DNA from 2 places in the Paraburkholderia sp. J41 genome. Region 1 is predicted to be linked to the other one. Evidence: predicted binding sites of a transcription regulator. Region 1 holds the regulator's gene; the other holds the start of a gene.

Region 1 (4,262 bases):
GTCGTATTGTTCGAGCTTGGTGATGATGAGCAGCGAGGTGATCTCCGACTTCATCGGCACGTTGCCGGCGATGAAGATCACCGAGCCGTATTCGCCCAACGCGCGCGCGAACGCGAGCGCGAAGCCGGTGAGCAGCGCGGGCAGCGCGGCCGGCAAGATCACGCGGCGAAACACGAGCGCGCGCGAGGCGCCGAGGCACGCGGCCGCTTCCTCCTGCTCGCGCTCGAACTCTTCCAGCACGGGCTGCACCGTGCGCACGACGAACGGCAAGCCGATAAACGTGAGCGCCACGAGCACGCCGAGCGGCGTGAAGGCGATCTTCAGCCCGAGCGGTTGCAGGTACTGGCCGATCCAGCCGTTGCCGGCGTACACGGCCGCGAGCGAAATGCCGGCCACGGAGGTGGGCAGCGCGAACGGCAAGTCGACGAGCGCGTCCACGATGCGTTTGAACGGGAACGTGTAGCGCACGAGCACCCACGCGAGCAGAAAGCCGAACACGGCGTTGATGAGCGCGCCGCCGAGCGCCGAAAGAAACGTGAGCCGATACGACGCGATCACGCGCGGCGACCACACCGCGCGCACGAACTGGCTCCAGTCGAGCGTCGCCGTCTTGAGGAAGGTGGAGGCCAGCGGGATCAGCACCACGAGGCTCAGGTAAGCCACCGTGATGCCGAGCGTCAGGCCGAATCCCGGCAGCGCACTGGGCTTGCGTAATCGAAACGTCGTCATGCTCGTCGTCCAGACATGGGTTGCGCTTTTTTGCGCCGAAAAGCGCGCCCGTGGGCGCGCTTCGTTGTTATGCGGCCGCGTCGTTCCTGTGCGCGGCCGATGCTTTCGGTTGCTGCCTTGCGTCGTAGCGTCCCGCTCGCGCCTTACTGCGGCTGATAGATGGAGTCGAACACGCCGCCGTCCGCGAAATGCGTCTTCTGCGCCTTGGCCCAGCCGCCGAACGTGTCGTCGACCGTGTAAAGCTTCAGCTTCGGAAACTTCGCCGTGAGCGCCGCGGGCACCGCGGTCGAACGCGGACGATAGAAGTTCTTCGCGGCGATCTCCTGACCTTCCTCGCTATAAAGGAACTGCAAATAGGCTTCCGAAACCTTGCGCGTGCCCTTCTTGTCGACGACCTTGTCCACCACGGCAACGGGCGGCTCGGCCAGAATGCTCACCGAAGGCACGACGATCTCGAACCTGTCGGGGCCGAATTCCTTGAGCGAGAGAAACGCCTCGTTTTCCCAGGCGATCAGCACGTCGCCGATATCGCGCTGCACGAAGCTCGTGGTCGCGCCGCGCGCGCCCGAATCGAGCACGCCCGCATTCTTGTAGACCTTCGTCACGAACTCCTTCGCCTTCTGCTCGTTGCCGCCCGGCTGATGCAGCGCGTAGGCCCACGCCGCAAGGTAGTTCCAGCGCGCGCCGCCCGAGGTTTTCGGATTCGGCGTCACGATCGAGACGCCCGGCTTCGCGAGATCGTCCCAATCCTTGATGTGCTTCGGGTTGCCCTTGCGCACGAGAAACACGATGGTCGAGGTGTACGGCGAGGCGTTGTCCGGCAGACGCTTTTGCCAGTCTTTCGCGACGAGGCCCTTGTTGGCGAGCGCGTCGATGTCCCAGGCGAGCGCGAGCGTGACGACATCGGCTTGCAGGCCGTCGAGCACCGAACGCGCCTGCGCGCCCGAGCCGCCATGCGACTGCTTGATGGTGATGGTTTCGCCCGTCTTCGCCTTCCACTGCTTGATGAAGGCTTCGTTGATGTCCTGATACAACTCGCGCGTCGGGTCGTAGGAGACGTTGAGCAGCGCGGTATCGGCATGCGCGGCCACGGGCGCCAGCGCCGCCGCGCCGCCCAGCAATGCCGCGACCGGCACGATCAGCGGCGCCGCTCCGAGCGCCAGCCTCGCCGCCCATGTCCTGAGCCAGCCTGCTCGCGGCGCTTTCTCCGCCGCTTTCCCCGCCAATTTCCCCGATTCCGTGACCATCTATCTGTTCTCCGTGCCCGTATGTGGTTGCCGGCAAGTTGCCGCTCAGTTGCCGACTCAGTTGCCGCTAACGATGGAGGCCAGTCTAGCGATCCGCTTACATCATTAAAAATAATGTTTCTTCATTTTTTAATACGCAAAAGTGGTAAGCGACAGAGGAAACCGCTGCAACGGCATTTTTCCGTCCGTCAGGGCGCCATGAAACGCTGCTGCGGCGGCATCGGCAAGGCATCGGGGCGACGAACTTCAAGTAACACTTGAAAAGCGGCAAATACTGTATAAAAATACAGTCACCTGTTTAAACATACAGTGGCGCCATGACCAAACTCACCGCACGACAACAGCAGGTTTTCGATCTGATCCGCCGGGCGATCGAGCGCACCGGCTTCCCGCCCACCCGCGCCGAAATCGCGGCGGAGCTGGGTTTCAGTTCCGCCAATTCGGCCGAGGAACATTTGCGCGCGCTGGCGCGCAAGGGCGTGATCGAGCTGGCTGCGGGCGCCTCGCGCGGCATCCGTCTCGTGCCCATGGGCGACGAGCTGCCGCATCAGTTCACGCTGCCGCATGCGAGCATCATGCAGCTCGCGCTGCCGCTCGTCGGCCGCGTGGCGGCGGGCAGCCCGATCCTCGCGCAGGAACATATCTCGCAGAACTACATGTGCGACCCGGCGCTCTTTTCGAGCCGCCCCGACTATCTGCTGAAAGTGCGCGGTCTTTCGATGCGCGACGCCGGCATTCTCGACGGCGACCTGCTCGCCGTGCAGAAGAAGGCCGAGGCGAAGGACGGCCAGATCGTCGTGGCGCGTCTTGGCGACGACGTCACGGTCAAACGCCTCAAGCGCCGCCCGAACGGCCTGGAGCTGATCGCCGAAAACCCCGACTACGACAATATTTTCGTCGAGTCCGGCAGCGCGGAATTCGCGCTGGAAGGCATCGCGGTCGGCTTGATTCGCCCCACCGAATTCTAAAAATCCGCTGATATCCGTCTGGAGAGAGTCATGGAACGCCTTGCCCGTCTGCTGCCCTTCCGTCAATTCGGCCGCCTGCGTCATCTGCGTGGAATCGCCTCGTGCGCCGCGCGCGAGATGCGCGCCACGGCTGCCGCCATCAACGGCTCGCTCTTCGACGATATCGACAACGCGCCCAACCTCGTCGCCACCAGCACGGCCGACCTGCCGCCGCTGCCCTCGGCACAGCCGGCGTTCGCGCGTGTTTCGCTCAACAGCGCGCTCAACGTCGACCAACCCGCGCGCCGCGCGCCGGTGCGCGTCTATCACGGCCCGTCGCGGCTCATTCTGGTGGGCACGGTGGACGCGGTGTGCCGCGCGATCGACCGCTGCATTGCCGAGCAACCGACCGACTTGCCGGCCGCGCTCGCGAAATAAGGCACGCGCGTCGCAAAAAAGGACGCGCCGCGATGCGGGTTCTGTTTGTGCTTCGGGATCGTTTTCGCTTTATGGCGGTCAATCCTTGACCGAACGATCACGCCCACCTTATGACAGAGCCGCTCGCGAATACCTCAAGCTGGAAAAAGCCCCTTGCGATCACCGTCGCGGTGATTGCTACCGTTGCGGTACTCGGTTATGGCTACGCGTCGCCGTATATCGCCGTGAATCGCATGAAAGCCGCTGCCGACGCGCGCGACGCCGCCACGCTCAACGAATACGTCGATTACCCGGCGCTGCGCGTGAGTCTGAAGCAGCAAGTTGGCGCGCTGTTGCAGCAGCGCATTCACGCGCAGCACAGCAGCAATCCGCTTTTGCTGCTCGGCGCGGTGATCGGCGCGGCGTTGATCGGCCCGCTCGTGGACGCCTACGCTACGCCCGATGGTGTGGCCGCACTGCTCAACGGCATGCCGCCCACGGGCAAGCCGGGCGAACAACCCGCGGCGCCCGCGCCGCAAACCTCGGGCGCGCAGCCGGCGCCGCCTGTTCAATCAACGCAACCGGCGCCCGCAGCGCCGCCGGCCGCCGCGCCCGCACCACCCGCTCAACCTGCTCCGCCCGTGCAAACCGCCCCGGGCACGCCTGCACCGGGATCACGGCCTGTTACCGCGGCGGGCTATCGCAGCCTCAATGAGTTCGCGCTCACATGGGACCGCGGCACGACGGGCGAGCACTACGCCGCCATCCTTCAGCGCCACGGGCTTTTTTTCTGGAAGCTCGCGGCGGTCGAGCTCAATGAGGGAAGCGCGGCAAATTCGCCGTAACGGCGTTTGCCGTAAAAGCATCGCCGCAAAGCCGGTTCCGGGGCGAACCGGCTTCGCACTGGATTGAGCCGCTCAAT
Region 2 (4,262 bases), on a different contig from region 1:
CTTCGCCTACACGTGGCAAGGCCCGGCGCGGCCCAATCTGGACACGCTGCTCGGCCCCTCGGCGGCCGACTGGCGCAACGCGGCCGCCGCCCTGCGCGCCGCCGACCGCGACGACCTGCACGCCGCGCGCGTGGTGGGCGCGAGCGTAATCGTGGAAACGGGCGGCCACATGCGCGCCTACATCGGGCGCGCATGGCTGCCGCAAGCGCTGCCGGCGGGAATCGGCGAAGGGGATTTGCAATGAGCGCGCGCTTTCCGGCGATCCGGTCATTGCCCGCCGTGCTCGCGCTCTGCGCCGTGGTCGCCGCGTGCGGCGGCGGCTCGAACGCGAGCAGCGCCGGCGCGGCGACCAGCGCGGGCGGCAGCGCCGCGCCCGCGAGCGCCGCCAGTGCCGCCGGCGCAAGCGCACCCGGCGCCCCCAGCGCACCCAGCGCGGCGAGCACGGCGAGCGCGGCTTCCGCGCCGAGCGCGGCTTCGGCGCCATCCGCCGGCACGAGCGGCACGGTCACGCCGTCGACCACACCCAACGTGATGCCCGTCACCGTCGCCGCGACCCCGACCTCCACGCGCAACATGCTGATGGCGAGCGTGACCGTCTGCGTGCCGGGCACCGCGACCTGCGCAACCGTCGACAACGTGCAGGTCGACACCGGCTCGCAAGGTCTGCGTCTGTTGGCGTCCGCGCTGCCCGCCGGCTTCGCGCTGCCCGCCGTGCCGGCCGGCGCGGGCACCGATCCCGCGGGCGCGTGCGCGGCATTCGGCACCGGCTACACCTGGGGCGCCGTGCGCAGCGCCGACGTCAAGCTCGCGGGCGAGAACGCCGCCGCGCTGCCGATCCAGTTGATCGCCGATCCGGCCGTGGGCGGCGCACCCTCGGGCTGCGCGGGTCTCGGCCTCGCGATGACGAACGCGACGGCGCTGCGCTCGAACGGCATTCTCGGCGTCGGCCCATTCAGCGCCGATTGCGGCGCGGCCTGCGTCAACGCCCCGCTGCCGTCGTGGTACTACGCCTGCGGGTCGGGCGGCTGCACGCCCAGCGCGCAACCGCTCGCGCAGCAGATCAGCAATCCCGTCGCGGCGTTCGCCACCGACAACAACGGCGTGCTGATCGACCTGCCTGACGTTCCCGACGGCGGCGCCTCGGCGGTGACGGGGCAGCTCGTGTTCGGCATCGGCTCGCAGGCGAACAACGCGCTCGGCAGCGCGACCGTGCTGCGCGCCAACAGCGTGACCGGCTACGTGCGCACGATCACGTCGGACGGCGCCGTCTATTCGCGCAGCTATCTCGACAGCGGCTCGAACGCGTTCTACTTCAACAACGCGGCGCTCACGCGCTGCGGCTTCTGGTATTGCCCGAGTTCGCCGACGAACCTCGGCGCGACGATTCTCGGCATCGACAACGCGAGCGCCGCCGTGAGCTTCGCCGTCACCAGCTCGTCGACGCTGTTCGCCACCGGCAACTGGGCCTTCGACAATCTCGCGGGCTACAACGGGAGCGCGTTCGGCTGGGGGCTGCCCTTCTTCTTCGGGCGGCGCGTGTTCACGGCGATCGAGGCACAGGCCACGCCCGCCGGCAACGGGCCGTATTTCGCGTTCTGAGTTTTCGCGCCGGAAAGCCGGAAGCGCCGAAGGCCCCTTGCGGGGCCTTCGTGAGCGATGCGGCGAGCGTTCGGCAAACTGCCGGCGCGCGCGGGCTTACTCGTCGGCGTCGGGATCGGGCGTGGTGCGCGCGAGCTTGGCCGGCGTGAGCCAACGGAACGAGGCAATGCCGCCCGATTCGTCGAACGTGCATTCGGCCGCCGCCAGCGTGCGCGGCGGCTTCTTGAGGCCGAGCTTCTGGGCGAGCACGGCCACGGGCGTGGTGGGCTTCGCCTCCGGCGTCGAGCCGTTGGCCTCCGGCGCCGTGGGCACCGCCATCACGCCGGGCAGCGCCGCCGCCGCGGGCGTGGACGTGGACGTGTAGGTCGAAACATCACGACGCGCCGGCGTGCCGTAAGCGGCATCCGACGCCGGCACCGCCGCTACGGACGACGCCGCCACAACATCCGAAGCGCCCGAGGCACCCGATGCCGCCGCTGCGCCCGACGCCGCATAGGCGGCGGCCGGGTTGTCGAGGCTGCCTTCGACCACGACGCGCGCGCCGCGCCAGTTCGTAGCGCTATGCGAAACGGCGAGGTCGCCCATCGACAGATCGGCGAGCCGGTTGCGCATTTCCTCTTCGCACGCGTTGGGGTTGCGGTACTGGGCCGCGCAGCCCGCGAACAGGGTCGTGGCGGCCACGAGGGCGGCGAGGCAGGCGTTGCGTGGGTTCATCGCGGTTCCGGTTTTCAGGCTGCGGCAATTGTAGCGTAAGGGCCGGGCAATCCCTGAGCCGGCCGCAGGCGCGCGCGAATGGCCGCGCCGGCCTGCTATCATCGCCGCTGTATATCCGTACAGTGCCGCGCGTGCTTTCCGACTCTCCCGATCCGTTCTATTACCTCGCGAACTTCGAGCGCGCGCTCGCGTGGCTCGGCGCGCGCTGCGCCGATCTGTTCGACGACGCCGAGCGCCGTTTCGCCGCGACCTTCCCGTTGCTGCCGCGTTCGGCGCGCGCGCTGTTCGTGCGCATGCTGATGCGCAAAGGCCCGCATTTTCGCGCGAGCCGGCTCGATTACGCCGAGATCGGCTGCCCGCGCGCGGCGGCGGCGGCGCTCGTCGCGGCGGGCTGGCTCGACGGCGCGCCCGCGCTCGACTTCGAAACGCTCGCCGCGCTCGTGACGAAAGCGGAATTGCAGGCGCTGGCAGCGCGACTCGAACTCGCGCCCGAGGCGCACGCCGCGCGTGCCACGCGGGCCGCCACGCTCGGCGCGCTCACGGCGCACCTTTGCGGCAGCACTGCCGCGACCGGGGTGCGCGACTGGCACGCCTGGTTCCCCGCTTCGGCGGACACCGTTTGGCATTTCAAGGCGGCGCCGCTGTGCGAACGCCTGCGCCTGATGTTCTTCGGCAATCTGCGCCAGGACTGGCGCGAATTCGTGCTCGCCGATCTTGGCGTGTTCCGCTACGAAACCGTCGCTTTCGACGCCGCGTCGCGCGCGTTCCAGCATCGCGGCGACATCGACACCTGGCTCGCGTTGCGCGACTGCCGCGAGACGCTCGAAGCCGCCATCGCCGACGAAGCGCCCATCGTCCCGCCGATCGAAACCGCGCTCGCCACGCTCGACGCCCTCGCCGCGCGCACGCATGCGAATCCGTGGCTGCGCGAGCGTCATGACAAGCTGCGTCACGCCGCCGGACTCGCCGCCGAGCGCGCGCGCGAGCCCGAACTCGCGTGGCGCGCTTACGCCGGCAGCGCTCACGCCGAATCGCGCTACCGGCGCGTGCGCGTGCTCGAACAACTCGATCGGCGTGAAGAAGCCGTGGCGCTCGCGCGCGCGATTGCCGCCGCGCCCGCGAACGAGGAGGAAGCGCAGCGCGCGGCGCGCACGCTCGGGCGTCTCACGCGCGCGCGCCGCGCGGCTTCGCCCGTCGCGCCCGGCTTCGCGAACCTCGAACTCGTGCTGCCGGCCGCGCCGCACGGCGTGCGCGTGGAGGAAGCCGCGCGGCGCGCGCTCGCCACGCCCGACGCGCCCGTGTTCTATGTGGAAAACACGCTCATCAACGCTCTGTTCGGCTTGCTGTGCTGGCCCGCGCTGTTCGCGCCGCTGCCCGGCGCGTTCTTTCATCCGTTTCAGCGCGGTCCCGCCGATCTGCATGCCGCCGATTTCGCCGCGCGCCGTGCCGCGCATTTCGACGCTTGTCTCGCGGAACTCGAAAGCGGCGCGTATCGCGATTCGATCTTGCGGCGCTACGCCGAGAAAAACGGCGTTCAGGCGCCGTTCGTCGCGTGGGGCGCCTTGAACGACACGCTGCTCGCGCTGGCGCTCGATTGTTTTCCGGCCGCGCACCTGCGCCTGTGGTTCGAGCGGCTGTTGCGCGAACCGGTGGCGAACCGCAGCGGCTTGCCCGACCTCGTGCGTTTCCGGCCGATGAACCCAAGCGACGGGCAAACCGGCGAGCGGCGCTACGAACTGATCGAGGTGAAAGGCCCCGGCGACCGCTTGCAGGACAACCAGCGCCGCTGGCTGGCGTATTGCGCGGCGCACGGCATGGCCGTGACGGTGCTGCACGTGCGCTGGCCGGAGAGCGTCGAACCGCCGTCCGGTGCGGCCCTCGAAACCGGTCACGCCGGCGCGCCATGAGCTACACCGTTGCCGTGCGCACGCTTTGCGAATTCACCGCCA

Evidence for each region. Region 1 encodes LexA, which represses DNA repair genes until DNA is damaged. Its sites were predicted from a motif close to ACTGTATNNNNATACAGT; they were not measured.
Region 2: U5805_RS26715 (VRR-NUC domain-containing protein) is a predicted target of LexA. The motif match lies at 2,420-2,437, and genes of this name have one in related genera.

Annotation. Positions count from the first base shown of each region.
Region 1 is NZ_CAJMZE010000015.1:74,844-79,105, forward strand. Features, by position in the region: gene cysT (sulfate ABC transporter permease subunit CysT) at 1-729, opposite strand, end outside; gene U5805_RS17330 (sulfate ABC transporter substrate-binding protein) at 873-1,976, opposite strand; gene lexA (transcriptional repressor LexA) at 2,294-2,944, shown strand; gene U5805_RS17340 (hypothetical protein) at 2,975-3,361, shown strand; gene U5805_RS17345 (DUF2939 domain-containing protein) at 3,472-4,185, shown strand.
Region 2 is NZ_CAJMZE010000036.1:37,130-41,391, reverse strand. Features, by position in the region: gene U5805_RS26730 (DUF2844 domain-containing protein) at 1-244, shown strand, start outside; gene U5805_RS26725 (DUF3443 domain-containing protein) at 241-1,599, shown strand; gene U5805_RS26720 (hypothetical protein) at 1,696-2,313, opposite strand; gene U5805_RS26715 (VRR-NUC domain-containing protein) at 2,445-4,220, shown strand; gene U5805_RS26710 (ATP-dependent DNA helicase) at 4,217-4,262, shown strand, end outside.